DNA from 3 places in the Modestobacter sp. SYSU DS0875 genome. Region 3 is predicted to be linked to each of the others. Evidence: predicted binding sites of a transcription regulator. Region 3 holds the regulator's gene; each other region holds the start of a gene.
What was found. The regulator LexA, encoded in region 3, represses DNA repair genes until DNA is damaged. The targets are predictions, from matches to a motif close to TCGAACANNTGTTCGA.
Positions count from the first base shown of each region.

Region 1: a site for LexA is predicted at 2,380-2,395, ahead of ACI79Y_RS16985 (DUF222 domain-containing protein). Genes of this name have one in related genera too.
Region 2: a site for LexA is predicted at 2,761-2,776, ahead of ACI79Y_RS02660 (DUF222 domain-containing protein). Genes of this name have one in related genera too.

Region 1 is NZ_JBJHAH010000034.1:24,230-29,456, forward strand. Features, by position in the region: gene ACI79Y_RS16975 (sensor histidine kinase) at 1-198, opposite strand, end outside; gene ACI79Y_RS16980 (HAD-IA family hydrolase) at 291-983, opposite strand; gene ACI79Y_RS16985 (DUF222 domain-containing protein) at 1,075-2,361, opposite strand; gene ACI79Y_RS16990 (universal stress protein) at 2,688-3,143, opposite strand; gene ACI79Y_RS16995 (Rieske 2Fe-2S domain-containing protein) at 3,181-4,437, opposite strand; gene ACI79Y_RS17000 (DUF485 domain-containing protein) at 4,706-5,080, shown strand; gene ACI79Y_RS17005 (solute symporter family protein) at 5,073-5,227, shown strand, end outside.
Region 2 is NZ_JBJHAH010000003.1:140,601-145,827, reverse strand. Features, by position in the region: gene ACI79Y_RS02665 (DNA repair helicase XPB) at 1-1,072, opposite strand, end outside; gene ACI79Y_RS02660 (DUF222 domain-containing protein) at 1,264-2,757, opposite strand; gene ACI79Y_RS02655 (hypothetical protein) at 3,000-3,245, shown strand; gene ACI79Y_RS02650 (PaaI family thioesterase) at 3,315-3,740, opposite strand; gene ACI79Y_RS02645 (class I SAM-dependent methyltransferase) at 3,781-5,064, opposite strand; gene ACI79Y_RS02640 (helicase-associated domain-containing protein) at 5,207-5,227, opposite strand, start outside.
Region 3 is NZ_JBJHAH010000001.1:58,920-64,146, reverse strand. Features, by position in the region: gene ACI79Y_RS00300 (vitamin B12-dependent ribonucleotide reductase) at 1-74, opposite strand, end outside; gene nrdR (transcriptional regulator NrdR) at 236-745, opposite strand; gene ACI79Y_RS00290 (LysM peptidoglycan-binding domain-containing protein) at 1,059-1,601, opposite strand; gene lexA (transcriptional repressor LexA) at 1,850-2,665, shown strand; gene ACI79Y_RS00280 (hypothetical protein) at 2,752-3,816, opposite strand; gene ACI79Y_RS00275 (phosphatase PAP2 family protein) at 3,788-4,525, opposite strand; gene hflX (GTPase HflX) at 4,694-5,227, opposite strand, start outside.

The DNA.
Region 1 (5,227 bases), on a different contig from region 3:
GGCAGCCGGCACGGGCGCCCGGCGGCGCCAGGCCAGCGGGACGCTCAGCAGGAAGCCGAGGACGAGCCCCGCGTCGCCTGCGTACCCCGCGCCGAGGGCGGTGGTGAACAGGAAGAAGAGCGCCGCAAGCCCGCTGTCGACGGCGAACGGGTGCCGGCGCAGCCAGGCCGCGAGCCGCTCGAGGGCCGTCGGGTCCATGCTGCCGACAGTAGGCAGCGGACGGCGTGTCGTCGTCGTCCTGCGGGGTGAGCCGCGCGTCCACCCGGAGGCGGAGCCCGGTGCGGCCGGGATCAGGCGTTGCCGACGACGGTGATGCCGTCGGGGGTCACGACGAACCGCAGATGGGACAGGTCCGGCGCGTGCGCGTCCGCCTCCAGTTCGTCGGGCCGGTGGGTGTCGCCCACGGCGAGCGTGGTGCACCCGGCGGCGCGGGCGGAGGCGAGCCCGGCGGGCGCGTCCTCGACCGCGAGGCAGCGGGCCGGGTCGAATCCGAGCCGTTGGGCGCCGAGCAGGAACGGGTCGGGGGCGGGCTTGCCGTGCTGGACGTCGTCGAAGGTGACGACCTCCCGCGGCCGGGGCAGCCCGGAGCCGGACAGCCGGGCAGCGAGCAGGGTGCGGGTGCACGAGGTCACGATCGCCACCCGCTCCGGGGGCAGGGCGGTCAGCGCATCGACGGTGCCGGGCAGCACGGCGATGCCCTCTGCGGCCGCCTCGATCTCCAGGTGCTCGATGCGGGCCAGCGCGTCGGCGACCCGCTCGGCGGTCAGCAGCTGCCCGATCACCTGGACAGCCGGGCGGCCGCCCATGCCCAGCTCGGCGAGCACCGCCGGGTCGACGTCGTGCTCGCGGGCCCAGGTGTCCCAGGCGGCCAGCGCACCGCTCATCGAGTCGATCAGCGTGCCGTCCATGTCGAACAGGACGGCGTCGAACGTCCGCCCCGCGAGCGCGTCGACGTCGAGGGAGGTGGTGGTCGGCTCGGGCACGCGGCGATCCTCGCAGCCGCCGTGTGCATTCTGGCGGCGGGCAGCGCGGTGCCGGGTCGGTCAGGACCGACCCGTCCGCAGCGGTGCTGCATCAGGTGAGCAGTGGTCCGATGAGGATCTCGGTGCCGTCGGGCCGGAAGGTGCGCCATCGGCCGTCGGGTTGTCGCTCGACCCGGAACCCGTGGTGGACCTTGGTGTGGTGGCGCTCGCACAGCAGTGCGGAGTTGGTCAGGCTGGTCTCGCCGCCGTGGAGCCAGTGGATGAGGTGGTGCACGTCGCACCACCAGGTCGGGGCACCGCAGCCGGTGAACACGCAGCCCTTGTCGCGGCGCTCGACGGCCCGGCGTAGCCCGGGGGTGACGACCCGGTGGTCCCGCCCCAGGTCCAGCGGCACCCCGTCGGGGCCCATCACGATCCGGGAGATGCTGCCGTCGCAGGCGAGGTACCGGGCACGGGCTGCGGAGATCGACGCCCCGAAACCCGTCTGCGCAGCCCCCGGGCCGGCCGCATCGTCGACCAGGTCCTCCAGGTCCACCCCGACGACCACGTGCGGCTTCACCGTCCGCAGCGTCGGCAGGCCACCCGACGCGAGCTGGTTGTCACACAACTGCACGAACGCGTCGGCGTTCTGCTGCACCCGGGTGCGGGTGTCGCCCATGGGACGGTCGGCCTGCACGTGGGACTCGATCGCCGCCTGCACCTTCTCGCCCCCGACCGCGTCCAGATCGAAGCGGCCGGTGACGCTGCCGTCGGCGTGCTTGACCATCGTGAACCGCCGCCCCTCCGTGGGGTCCGGCTCGGGTCCGTCGGGATCCAGGGCGTCGGTGAACGCCTGCACCGCGGTGACCAGCGACTCGTGCGGCGCACCGGCGGCGATCACCGCCCAGGTCTGGTCGAACTCCGCGAGGTCGATGCCCTGCTCGTGGGCCCGGGCCACCTCACCGGGGCCCACCTTCTCCGCGACCACGTTCACCTGCGCCGCGCTCACCTCACCGGCCGCGAACCCCGCTGCCAGCACCGGAAAGAACTCCAGCGCCCGCCCGGCCCGCACGATCCGCGACGCCTGGGCCGGGGCCAACCGCACGTGTCCGATCATCCACGACCGCATCGACTTCAGCCCGTCGTGCTCCGCGGCCTGCGTGAGCTCGGCGTGCCGAACCGTGCGGGTCAGCTCCGCGTCCAACCGGTTCCGCGCCGCTACCAGCAGAGCCGTCCGATCGAGGGTCTGACCGTTCGTCAGACCGTGCAGGTCCTCGGCCGCCAACGCGTCCAGCGCCGCCGACAGCGGCGACCCGAACAGCTCCTCCAGACCCTCGTCGTCGGGGAGCGTGGCCACCACGTTCGGCGCAGGGGTCTCCAGCGTCATCGAGTCGCTCACGAACACCCCTTCCGTCATTCGAACGTGCGTTCGATCCTATCGCTGAGGCGACGCAGATACCAGGCGAATGTGCAGGTCAGTCGCCTGTCCACAGATCTCGTCAAGAAGTTGACCAGGAGCGGCAGCGGTGCGCCTCTGCTCGCTGCGATGCGCACGCCCACGTCACGGGACGACCGCACTGGTCCCGTTCCGCGGCCGCTCCGCTCCTCACTCGCTGGCGCTCGCTGCGATGCTCACGCCCGCGTCACGGGACGACCGCACTGGTCCCGTTCCGCGGCCGCTCCGCTCCTCACTCGCTGGCGCTCGCTGCGATGCTCACGCCCGCGTCACGGGACGACCGTCACCGGCCAGCGGCCCAGGCGCACGAGCCGCACCGCGACCGAGCCGACCACCCGGTGCCCGGCCTGCTCCGAAGCACCGACGACGACGGCGTCGGCCAGCAGCTGGTCGGCGATCCGGGTCAGCTCGGTGACCGGGTCGCCGTGCGCGGTGCGGTACTCCGCGTCCACGCCGAGCTGCTCGGCCGCCCGCCCCAGCTCTGCCCGCAGCTCGGCGTCCACCTCCGCCGCCGCGTCCCGGACCAGCGCCTGCGCGGTCGGCACCCAGCCCGCCATCGGCGGCACCGCCTCGGTCACGAAGACCGCGATGAGCCGGGACCGCTGCCGCCGGGCGAGCCCCGCCGCGTAGGACGCGGCCCGCAGGGACGTCGGTGACCCGTCGACGCCGACCAGGATCACCCGCGGACCATCGGTCCCCCGCTCGAACGGCCCCACCTCGGTCACGGCGTCATCCAAGCGCACCGACGCGGGTGTCCGGAGGTCAGGCGCTCGCGCGCTGCTCCACCTCAGCGGCCCGGTCCAGGGCGGCGCACTCGGACACGAAGTCGGCCAGGACCCTCCGCAGCGCCACCCCCAGCCGGTCCGAGCGCACGTGCAGCTCGTCGCGCAGCAGCAACGGCAGGCCCGTGGTGGCGGTGCCCGCCACCAGGCGCAGGTCCTCGGCCAGCGCCGCCTGCTCGGCGGCCACCTCGGCCGCGACCACCTCGGCCGGCAGCGGCCGCCCGTCGGCGTCGGCGAGGAAGAGGCAGGTGAAGACCCGGGTCGAGTCGGCGTCCTCCGGCTGCAGCACCGTGAGGACGGTGGTCCCCGCGCCGTCGGGCGGGGTGAGCCGCAGCAGCAGCTGGAACGGGACCCGGTGCACGTAGGTGGCCTGCAGCACGCCGTCCGCGACGGCCCGCTCCCGACTGCTGCAGAATCCGCCGGGCTCCCGGACGACCGGCTGGTCGGGCACCTCCGCGTCGAGGCCGGCTGCCGTGGCGTGCACGAACGGCACGTGCGCGACGTCGACGAAGGCGTCGAGCAGCGGGCCGGCCGGCGCCGAGGTCCGGGCCGGGGGGAGCCAGGCAGCGGTGAACCGCGGGTCGGCGACCTCGGGCACCGGTAGCGGCCGGTCCCGTGGCTCGTCGGGGGCCAGCCAGATCAGCCCGAGCCGCTCGGCCACGCCCCACGCCGGTGGGTCGGCGTGCAGCTCCCCGCCGCGCCGGTGCACGGTCCAGTTCCGCCCCAGCAGCCGTACCTGCACGTACCCGCCTTCGCGCAGCTCGCCGGCGAGCGCGATCGGGTGCCAGGCGTGCTCCAGCGCCGGGTCGAGGTTGCCGAGCACCGGACCGGTCGGCTCGGGCAGCTCGGGCACCTGCTCCGGATCGGGCGCCGGGCGTGAGCCGCCGGCCCGGGGCGGCCGGGCGGCCGTCGTGCGGTCGGGGGCCAGCCACACCCAGCCGTCGCGTTCCTCGACCGCCCACGGCACCGCCAGGTCCGCACGCGGCGGGGGCGCGCCGTGCGGGCCGAGCGCAGGGATGAGGGTGCAGCGGCCCTCGGCGTTGAACTGCCAGCCGTGGTACCCGCACCGCAGCCGGCCGTCGACGACCGTCGCAGTGGTCAGCGGCACCAGCCGGTGCGGGCAGCGGGCGCCCACGGCGGTGACCTCCGCGCCGGGCGCCAGCCGGACGACGACGTACGGCCGGCCGCCCGCGCCCACCGGTAGCGGCGTCGTCCCGACGTCGGACGAGCGTGCCACCGGGTACCAGCCGGCGCCGTCTCCGGCCGTCCCCGGCACCGTCCGCGCGTCCGTGCCCCGACTATCGCCAGCCCAGGAGAACGCCATGTGCCCATGTCAGCAGTGGTGGGTTACCCCGGCGTTGCCCCTGGATGGAGTTCTGTGGCCGTTGCGGACGCTCTCGCAACTTCTCTGCAACGTGTCGCCACGTGATCTTTCCCATGCGCAGGGCGATCCGCCTATATGGTGACCGCGATCACGACTCAGGCGACGCACAGAGAGGTGTGCCGTGACCACACCGAACGACCGCAGGTTGCTGACCGCGGAGGAGTACCGCCAGGCCCAGGACTCACCGGAGTTCAGCGAGCTCCGGCGCCGGTTCCGCAGCTTCGCCGTCCCCATGACGGTGGCCTTCCTGGTCTGGTACGCGCTGTTCGTCCTGCTCTCCACCTACGCCGGCGACTTCATGGCCACCGAGGTGTTCGGCAACGTGAACCTCGGTCTGCTGCTCGGCCTCGGGCAGTTCGTGAGCACGTTCCTCATCACCCAGCTCTACGTCCGGCACGCCAGCAAGAACACCGACCCCATCTCCGACGAGATGCGGACCCGCCTCGAGGCGCACGAGTTCGCCGCCCCGCGCAATGAGGAGTCCACCCGTGGCTGACGTGTTCGCCGCCGACGGCGCCACGATCGGCGAGCCGGCGATCAACATCTCGATCTTCGGCGCCTTCGTGCTGGTGACGCTGTTCATCACCTTCCGCGCCAGCCGGACCAACAAGAGCGCCGCCGACTACTACGCCGCCGGCCGCAA
Region 2 (5,227 bases), on a different contig from region 3:
TGTAGCCCTGCGCCTCGATGTCCCGCCACGGGGCGTCGTAGCGCTTGGGGCCGATGAGGGAGAAGACGTCGTCCTCGCGGCCGTCCTCGCGCACCAGCGTCGCGGTCAGCCCCAGCCGACGGCGGGACTGCAGGTCGGCGGTGAGCCGGAAGATCGGCGCGGGCAGCAGGTGGACCTCGTCGTAGACGATCAGGCCCCAGTCCTGGGCGTCGAACAGGTCAAGGTGCCGGTACTCGCCCTTCCGGCGGGTGGTGATCACCTGGTAGGTGGCGATGGTGACCGGACGGATCTCCTTGCGCTCACCGGAGTACTCGCCGATCTCGTCCTCGGTCAGGCTGGTGCGGGCGATCAGCTCGCGCTTCCACTGCCGCCCGGAGACGGTGTTAGTGACCAGGATCAGCGTGGTCGCCTTCGCCTCGGCCATCGCGGCTGCACCGACCAGCGTCTTGCCGGCGCCACAGGGGAGGACCACGACGCCGGAGCCGCCGGCCCAGAAGCCCTCGACCGCCTCCTGCTGGTAGTCGCGCAGGTTCCAACCGTCCTGGTCCAGGAAGATCGGGTGCGCCTGGCCGTCGACGTAGCCGGCGAGGTCCTCGGCCGGCCAGCCCACCTTCAGCAGGGCCTGCTTGAGCCGGCCGCGCTCGGAGGGGTGGACGACGATGCTGTCGGCGTCGATGCGCTGGCCGAGCATCGGGGCCACCCGCTTGCTGCGGACGACCTCCTCCAGCACGGCCTTGTCGGTGCTGGTGAGCACCAGCCCGTGCACCGGGTTGTTGGCCAGGGTGAGCCGGCCGTAGCGGTCCATCGTGTCGGCGATGTCGACCAGCAGCGCGTGCGGCACCGGGTAGCGGGAGTAGCGGACCAGCGCGTCGACGACCTGCTCGGCGTCGTGCCCGGCGGCGCGCGCGTTCCACAGGGCCAGCGGGGTGACCCGGTAGGTGTGCACGTGCTCGGGGGAGCGCTCCAGCTCGGCGAAGGGCGCGATCGCCGCCCGGCACTCCTTGGCCAGCGGGTGGTCGACCTCGAGCAGCAGGGTCTTGTCCGACTGGACGATGAGGGGGCCGTCGCTCACGCGGGGGTTCCTTTGCTCGGAGACTGCGGCGCAGCACGCGCGCCGGACTGACCACGGTAACGCCGGACGGCGACAGGTCCTTCCGGGTCGGGCCTGCGGTACCCGGTCTCACACCTCCCGCTTCGCGACCGAGTCGACGAGGACACATGTCGACTCGGTCGCATGCGGACACGGCGACACAAGGGGTGAGGCTAGAAGGGCGGTGGGTCGTCGGTCGGTCCGGAAGGTGGTGGCTCGGGTCCGCCGGGTCGTTGGGTGGGTTGGGGCTCCCGTGGCCGGAGGCCGGGCGGTCGGGTGGTGCGGGTGACGCCGGACGGTGTGGTCACCCGCAACGTGCCGTCGGGGGTCATGGCGAACCGCCAGCCGGGGGCGAAGGTCTTGAGCCGGTGGTGGCTGCGGCACAGGCAGCAGAGGTTGGTGCAGTCGGTGGCGCCGCCTTGGGCGTGGGGGACGACGTGGTCGAGGTCGTGCCAGCCGACGCGTTGGCCGCAGTTGGGGAACCGGCAGCGCCGGTCGCGGGTGGTGACGAAGGCCCGTTGCCGCGCGGTGGGCTCGTAGCGCTCGGTGGGTGGTGGCGGGCCCAGCACCGGGCAGTCGCACGGTTCGTCGGGGTGCTGCGGGCAGCCGCGCTTGGCCAGCCGCGCCAGCTCCGCGGGAGTGATGGTGGCCAGCAGTTCGCCGTCCGGGCCGGTGATCGCGAAGGTGAGCGTGCCGCCGTCGGGGGCGGTGAGGCCCAGCGCACCGACGCGGGCCAGCAGGTCGCGCAGGTGCGCGGCGGTGATCGGCAGCCCGTTCACCTCACCCGGCGTGTTGCCGCCTTCCAGTGCCTCCAAGGCCGCGGTGATGGTGAGGTTCGCGGCCACGAGCGGCAGCCCGTGGTCCGCGGGGCGGAGGATCAGCGCCACGGCCACGAGGGTGCGCAGCTGACCGATCGGCCGGGGGTCCCCGTCGGCCTTGAGCATCCGGGCCAGCTGGTCGAACAGGTCGTGCGCCTGGGCGGCCTGATCGGCGGGCAGGTCCACGGCCAGTACCGCCCGCCCATCAGTGGTCGAGGGGTAGAGGTGCACATCGGCGGTCTTCTCCGCCTCCGCCCGCGCCTCTTCGGCGGCGTCGGCGTCCAGCTGCAGCACCAGTTCGGTGGCGCGCTTCTTCACCGCCGACACCGACAGGTCACTCGCCTCAGCCAGCAGCCGCTCTTCGACGCGGGCGGCGACCTCGGCGGGAGTGGACTTCAGCGCATCCGCCAGCTGCTGCGCCCGCCGCTCGTCCAGCTCCCCGGCCCGCAGGGCGGCGAAGGTGGCCGGGAGCTTGTCCCGCCACACCAGCGCCCGGGTCAGCCGGATCGCCGCCGTCCCCCGCCCTACGTTGAGCGCCGTGGCCAGCTCGGCGGTGAAGAACTCACTCACCTCACCGTCGGCCGGCTGCGCCGTCCACCCCGCCCGTCGCGCACCCGGATGGTCCGGCGGCGGATCAGCCGACCCGGGACGGTCGGCGGCCAGGGCGAGGATGAGCTCGGCTTCGTAGGCGGTGTCCTGGGCGCGGCGCCGCTGCACCCGCTGCAGCTCCTCGGCCAGCTCCTCGTCGGTCAGCCAGGGTGCCGGCAACCGGGAGGGCTCGACGGGGTGCTCGAGAGTCCAGTCGAGGACCAACCCCTCGACCACGCTCGACCCCGACCTCCGCGACATGGCCCGAACATACGTTCGAGGTACGACGTTCTCGCGGCAGCGGCCGTGACCGTGCGGAACTGGACGCCAGTGGCCCCAGGGCAGGAGATCTCTGGGCCACTGGCGTTCGACGGGTGCCCGAGCGGCCAGCGGCGGCGCTACGGTCCCGGCATGCTCGACCACCTGGGGATCCAGGTCGCTGACGTCGAGGCGGCCGTGGCGTTCTACCTGCGGCGTTCGCGCCCATCGGCCTGCGGGAAGCGGTGCGCTTCCCCACCGGCGAGCAGTCGGTCGTCGGCCTGTGCGGCCCCGACGGCGCGCCCGACTTCTGGCTGAGCCCCGCCGACGGCGGGGAGACCCGGGAGCTGCACGTGGGCTTCCGCGCGCCCGACCGGGCCGCCGTCGACGCGGTGCACGACGCCGCCCGCGCGGCGGGCGCTGAGGTGCTGCACGGCGCCGCGTGCGTGGCCCGAGTACCACCCCGGCTACCACGCCGTCTTCCTGCGTGACCCCGACGGGCACAACATCGAGGCCGTCCACCACGGCTGAGGGGTCAGAGCCGTCCACCACGGCTGAGGTCAGGTGCGCGGATGCCAGCGCTTCCAGTGCGCGACCCCGGTCGCCCGCGGCTTGCCGTCCCACAGCAGCGCGACGTCGACGGTCATCGCCGCCTCGTCGGCCGCGGTGACCACCGCGGTCAGCGCCACCGGCTCGGTCAGCGGGGCGGGGCGCAGGAAGCGGACGTCCAGCCCCGCCGTCACGTAGGGCAGCGCGGCGCCGGGCAGCGCACCCCACCCGCGGAGGTCGGCCTCGTGCAGCACCGCCGCCGCGCTGGAGCAGTCCAGCAGCGTGGAGATGATGCCGCCGTTGAGGAACCCCAGCCCGTTGTCGTGCTCCGCCCATGGCAGGAACTCGGCGACCACGCCGTCCTCGGTGGGGAAGCTGGCTAGCTGCAGCCCGCGCTCGTTGGCCGGGCCGCAGCCGAAGCACGTCAGCTCGGGCACGAGCCGCTGCTGGATGCTCACGCGGGACACGCGCCCGGCCTCACAGCCAGTCGGTGCGGCGCAGCGGGGGCTGGTCCCCGCCGGTCTTCTGCAGCAGGACCTGGTTGACGCCCATGTCGCCCTTCTCGAACGCGAGCGCGCTGGCGGCCATGTAGAGCCGCCACACCCGGGCCCGGCCCTCGCTGGTGGCGGCGACGGCGGCGTCCCAGTGCTGCTCGAGGTTGGCCACCCAGGCGCGCAGGGTGAGCGCGTAGTGCTGCCGCAGCGGCTCCACGTCGATCACCTCCAGGTCCCGGGACTCCAGCAGGCCGACCATCTCGCCGAGCCCCAGCAGCTCGCCGTCCGGGAACACGTACCGGGCGATGAAGCTGTCCGGGTTCCACGTCGCCGTCCCGGCGTTCCAGGAGATCGCGTGGTTGAGCAGCCGCCCGCCGGGCCGCAGCAGGCCGCGCAGCTGCGCGACGTACTCCGGCAGCTGGTCCCGGCCGACGTGCTCGGCCATGCCGATGGAGCTGACCGCGTCGAACGGGCCGTCGGTCACCGTGCGGTAGTCCTGCACCCGGATGTCGATGCGGTCGGTGAGCCCGGCGTCCGCGGCCCGCTTGCGGGCCAGCCGCGCCTGCTCCTCCGACAGCGTGATGCCGACGACGTCCACGCCGTAGCGGCCGGCGGCGTGGATCGCCATCGAGCCCCAGCCGCAGCCGACGTCGAGCAGGCGCATGCCCGGTCGCAGCCCCAGCTTGCGGCAGACGAGGTCGAGCTTCGCCTCCTGCGCGGCCTCCAGGCCCGCGTCGGGGGACTCCCAGACCGCGCAGGAGTAGACCATCGACGGGCCGAGCACCAGCTCGTAGAAGTCGTTGCCGACGTCGTAGTGGTGGCTGATCGCCGCGGCGTCCCGGGCTCGGGAGTGGCGCCGACCGGCCCGGCCGAGGTCGGCCTCCTCGGCCGGGGGCGCAGGCTCCGGGCCGATCGCACCGAGCCGCAGCGCGGTGCCGAGCAGAGCCAGCCGTTCGCGCACGGTCGGGGCGGCCATCGGGCCGGTCTCGGCCAGCCGGCCGACGGAACTCAGTGCGGCGAAGGTCGCGAAGACGTCGCCCTCGACGTCGATCTCCCCGGCGACGTAGGCCCGGCCCAGCCCGAGCTGGCCCGGAGACCACGCCAGCCGTCGCAGCGCCCGCCGGGACCGGACGGCGATCACCGGGGCGTCCGGCGGGCCGGCCAGCGATCCGTCCCAGCCGCGCAGCCGCAGCGGCAGCTCTGCCGTCCCCAACACCGCGCCCATCGCTGCTGCCAGCCGATCGGCGACCGTCCTGCGTCCCGTCATCCCCACGCTCCTCGCTCTGGGCGCAGCCGGGCGACCCGTACGGGGAGGCCGGTTGCGCTGACCAACTGTCCCGCGCAACACCGGGCGGGACGTTGATCATCCCTCCGGAGGTCAGGAAGGGGAATCAGGGTCGGCGCCGTGGTCAGCCGGCGGTGTCCTCCGG
Region 3 (5,227 bases):
CCCTTGCCCCGGGTGGGCGCCTTCGGGCTGCGACGGGTCCGGGTGGTGGCGAGGCGGTCGGCTGTCTCGGTCATCGTGCGAGGGCTCCCTGGTGTTCGTGCTCTGGCGTCGAGCTGAGCGGCGGTGCGGGCGGAGCGGCTGGGGAAGCCGGCGGGTGCCGGAGCCGGGTGGTGCGGTGCGGTCTCCTCGTCGAGACCTGTCTAGTCGGGGGGTGTGACAGTTCGGGGCGGCGTCCTCAGGACCCGGCGGCCGCGCCCGGCGGCCCGTCCTCGGCGGCGGGTGACCCACCGGCTCGGGCGCGCACGGCGGCCCGCAGCTCGGCGATCTCCTTCTCGAAGTCCGCAGCGGAGCTGAAGCTCCGGTAGACGCTGGCGAAGCGGAGGTAGGCGACCTCGTCGAGGTCGCGCAGCGGGCCCAGGATCGCCAGACCGACCTCGTGGCTGGGGATCTCGGCACACCCGGTGGCGCGGACGGCGTCCTCGACCTGCTGGGCCAGCAGCGCGAGCTGGTGCTCGTCGACCGGGCGGCCCTGGCAGGCGCGGCGGACACCGGCGACCACCTTCGCGCGGGTGAACGGTTCGCTCACGCCGCTGCGCTTCACGACGGCGAGGACCGCCTCCTCGACGGTGGTGAACCGCCGCCCGCAGCCGGGGCACGAACGCCGCCGCCGGGTGGTCGCGCCCTCGTCGGTCTCGCGCGAGTCGATGACGCGGCTGTCGGGGTTGTGGCAGAAGGGGCAACGCACTGTCGGTCCACCTCCTCCCGAGGTGTCGCGGCCGGGATCACCGCGGTGCTGTGACACCGTGGGACACCGACCCGTGGACCGCTCCTGTGGACTGCTCCGGGGACATCCGGTGGATGGCCCGGGGAGAACGTGTGGAACGGCTGTGGACGACTTACACCCGTGTAAGCACTAGATGTTGTGGTGGAACCGTACGGCCACCCCTACAGGTGTGCAAGCCCTGTCGTGCGTGTCGTGTTCCGCAGCTGACCCGCCCGCCGCTCGCGCACCCACGCGTCACAGCCGGGGCCCGTGGCGACGGGCCCGGCGCACCTCATCAGGGCAGCTCGAGCACCTGACCGGGCTGCAGCACGACGTCCTCGAGGTCGTTGCGATCGAGGATCGCGTCGACAACCGCGCGCCGGTCCTCGTCCGGCGCCAGGTCACCGGCGATCGACCAGAGCGTGTCGCCGGGCTGGACCACCACCGTGCCGGCGCCGGCCAGCTGCAGCGCGGGCTCCCCGTCGGCGACCACCGCGAGCGTGCCCACCGCCACCCCCAGGCCGACCGCCACCGACAGTGCCGCCACCGCGCGCCGGCCGCGGCGGGTGAGTCGCAGCGGCAGCTCCGCCCACTCCCCGGCCGACGGGCACGGAGCGGCAGCCCGGGGCGGGCCACAGTCGCCACCACGGACGGGCCGCGCCACCGCGACCCCCGACGAGGGCCCCGGCCGCCCACCGGGACGCACCGGTGGACGCCGGGCCGGGCGGGGTCCGACCCGCCCCGCGGACCCCATCCGCGCGACGGGCGCCGGCGGGACCAGCCGGAGCGGCGGGCGGAGCGGGGCGACGGTGGTGTCCGGGTACTCGGCGATGACCATCGGTGCACTCCTCACAGCAGGCACCCCTCGGGTGCGATCTCGAACGCCTGTTCGATTCGAACGTCTGTGCGATGTCTACCGCACGCCACCGACAGGAGCGCACCGACACGGCGGGTGTTCGAACACGTGTTTGAACCGCAGCCGCCGAGCCGCTACCGTGCGCAGGGAGACCACGACGGCGTCCCACCCCGCCCCGGCAGGCGGGATGCCACCGGGCAGCTGCGCGCGCAGCCGGACGAGGAGGACACATGGCGGTCGACGGCCGGACGGCGGACGAGCGCAAGGGGTCGAGCCGACGCAGGCGCCCGGCCGGGCAGGCGGCGGAGGCCACCGAGGACACCGGCGGCGCGGCCGTGCGCGAGTTCCCCGACCGCAGCGAGGCCGGCGACGGGCTCACCCAGCGCCAGCGCCGGGTGCTGGAGGTCATCCGCGACTCCATCGAACGCCGGGGCTACCCGCCCTCGGTCCGCGAGATCGGCGAGGCCGTCGGCCTCTCCTCCGCCTCCTCGGTCGCCCACCAGCTCTCGGTGCTGCAGCGCAAGGGGTGGCTGCGCCGCGACCCCAACCGGCCGCGCGCACTGGACGTTCGGCTGCCGGGCGAGCACGGCGCGACGGTCGGTGCCGACGCCTCGGCCGATGCACTCGCCGCCGCCGGTGCGGCCAGTGGCGTCGACGAGGCGGGCGCCCCGGCGCCCACCTACGTGCCGCTGGTGGGCCGCATCGCCGCCGGTGGCCCGGTGCTGGCGGAGCAGGCGGTCGAAGACGTCTTCCCGCTGCCCCGCGAACTGGTCGGTGAGGGCACGCTGTTCATGCTCAAGGTCACCGGTGACTCGATGGTCGAGGCCGCGATCTGCGACGGCGACTGGGTGGTGGTCCGCCAGCAACCCACCGCCGAGAACGGCGAGATCGTCGCGGCGATGATCGACGGTGAGGCGACCGTGAAGACGTACAAGCGCCGCGACGGGCACGTGTGGCTGCTGCCGCACAACCCCGCCTATGCGCCGATCCCCGGCGACGACGCCACCGTCCTCGGCCGGGTCGTGACGGTGCTGCGCCGGGTCTGACCCCGGCCACCGCCTGCGGCTGGGCATGCCCCGCCGCAGGCGGGGTTCAGGGGGTCACTCCCGCAGGGGGTCACTCCCGCAGGGGGTCACTCCCGCCGGCGGCGGACCTTGCCCCCGATCCAGACGACGACGGTGGCCACACCAGCCGCGATGATCCCGGCCGTCACCGGGGGCACGCCCGGGGCCGCGGTCACGAGCTCACCGGTGGGCCCCGCGTCCGGCGTCGCAACGGTGGCGGTGCCCGGAGCGGGCTCACCGGGCACCGGGACCAGGGTCACCGGCGCCGGCAGCCCCTCGCTGGTGACCAGCAGGTCGCGGTTGTTCGCCGCGAAGGTGATCGCCTCGCCCTGCGGTGAGTCGGGGAGCGCGATCCGGACCGGCGCGCCGGACAGCGCGCCGGCCACGTCGGAACCGGTCAGCGGCCAGACGTAGGCGTCGGTGTAGGTGCGCAGGGCGATGCGCTGCCCGTCCGCCGACACCGCGCCCCCGGTCACCAGCAGCTGCCCCGCGCGGCCGACCGGCCCACCCGGCGTGCCGGTCAGGGTGAAGCCCAGCCCGACCACCCGGGTCATCGGCACCGTGGCCCCGTCGGCCAGTGGCGCATCCGGGCGGTACACGCCGGAGGAGCCGAGCACCTCCTTGGTCACCAGGTACGGCGTGCCGTCGGGCGCCAGCAGCAGCGCCTCGGCATCGTGCGCCCCGTCCGGGTAGGTGAGCCGGGTCAGCGTGGTGCCCCCGTCGGGGCGCAACCCGATCAGCGCGACGGTCTCCCGGGCGGCGTTGTTGTCGCCGATGTCGGCCAGCCACACCGTGCCGTCCGCGGCCAGGGCGAGGTCCTCGGGGTCGTACGGGTCGACGCTCCCCGACCGCAGCTCCGCGACGGCGCAGGTGGTGTCGAGGACGTGGACCTCCGCCCGGTCACCACCGTCGTTCATCGCCAGGAGCGTCTCCCCGGCGCTGGCCAGGCCGGAGATCTCCGGCAGCCGCGCGTCGGTGATGGTGCAGCGCGTGCTCGGCGCGGCCTCCTCGGCGAGCGCCGCCGGTGCTGGCAGGACCGCTAGCAGGACCGCCGCGGGCAGGGCGAGGAGCGCCCCGTCCGCCAGGCAACGGCGGCCGGCGCGGCTACGCGTGCGGCCGGCCCACTCTGGCACGGACCCAGCGTGACACCACGACTGCGTCGAGTGCATGAACCACGCCCAAGAGCACGACGCCGACGGCCGCCCCCACGACTGCATCGGTGACCCAGTGGAAGTTCAGCGCCACCATGGCCACTCCTGTGACCAACGGCCCCAGCACGCTGAGCAGCCAGGCCGCTCGTTGCAGCCGGGCGTGCAGGCCGTACTCGACGACCTGCCAGCGGGCCACGCCCCACATCAGCACGGCGTTCGCCACGTGCCCGGACGGGAAGCTCTCCCCGCCCCGGTGGAAGTAGGAGCCCGGATAGGCGGGCGCGGTGCGCCCGGTGCCCCACTTGACCGCGTAGACCGCCGCGGTGAGCAGCAGCAGGGCCAGCAGGACGCGGACCAGCGGCACCGCCGTGCGGTGCCGCCAGGACAGCCAGCCCACCAGTCCGATGAGCACCACCAGGATGGTGCCCCGCCCACCGGCCTGGGTGAACACCCACACCGGCCAGTACGCGGCGGAGTCGCGCAGCCCCCAGGAGCCGATCCGGTCGGAGACCGCCAGGTCCAGCCGCTCCAGCACGCCGCCGGCGAGGAGGTCGACGGTGACACCGGTTGCCACCAGCACGGAGAGGAGCACCAGCCACCACGGCGGGCGACCGACGCCGACCACCGGCTGGGCGCGCGAGTCCGGGCCGTCGGCGGCGCCGGGCCTCACGCGCACCGCTCCGCTCGCCACGACGCCACGGTACCGGCACCGTGACCTGACCGTGACCCTCCCGGGACAGCACTGCGCGGCGCGACCGGACGAGGTCGCGCCGCGCGGCGGTCGAGCCGGATCCCGGCCCCGGTCGGCGAGGTCCGCCGCCCGGGCACCCGGGCGGACGGCGCCACCGGGTCCGGGCGCTCAGCCGCCGGCGACGGGGGTGGTGAACCCGTCGAGCGCCGCGGCCAGGCCGTCGTCGACCCGGGCGGTGAGCCGGGTGCCGTCGGCCTCGTGCCGCTCCTCGAGCACCTCGCCGTCCCGGTGCACCCGGGCGACCAGGTCACCCCGGTCGTAGGGCACGAGGACGTCGACGTCGACGTGCGGGTGCGGCAGCCGGGCGGCGACGACGTCGCGCAGCGCCTCGATCCCCTCGCCGGTGCGCGCGGAGACCCAGGCCGCCCCGGGCAGGGCCTGGCGCAGCATGAGGACGTCCTCCTCGCTCATCGCGTCGACCTTGTTCACGACGATGAGCTCGGGCACCGCCGAGGCGTCGATCTCGGAGAGCACGGTGTGCACCGCGTTGATCTGCCCGACCGGGTCGGGGTCGGAGCCGTCGACGACGTGCAGCAGCAGGTCGGCGCCGGACACCTCCTCCAGCGTCGAACGGAACGCATCGACGAGCTGGTGCGGCAGGTGCCGCACGAACCCGACGGTGTCGGTGAGGGTGTACTCGCG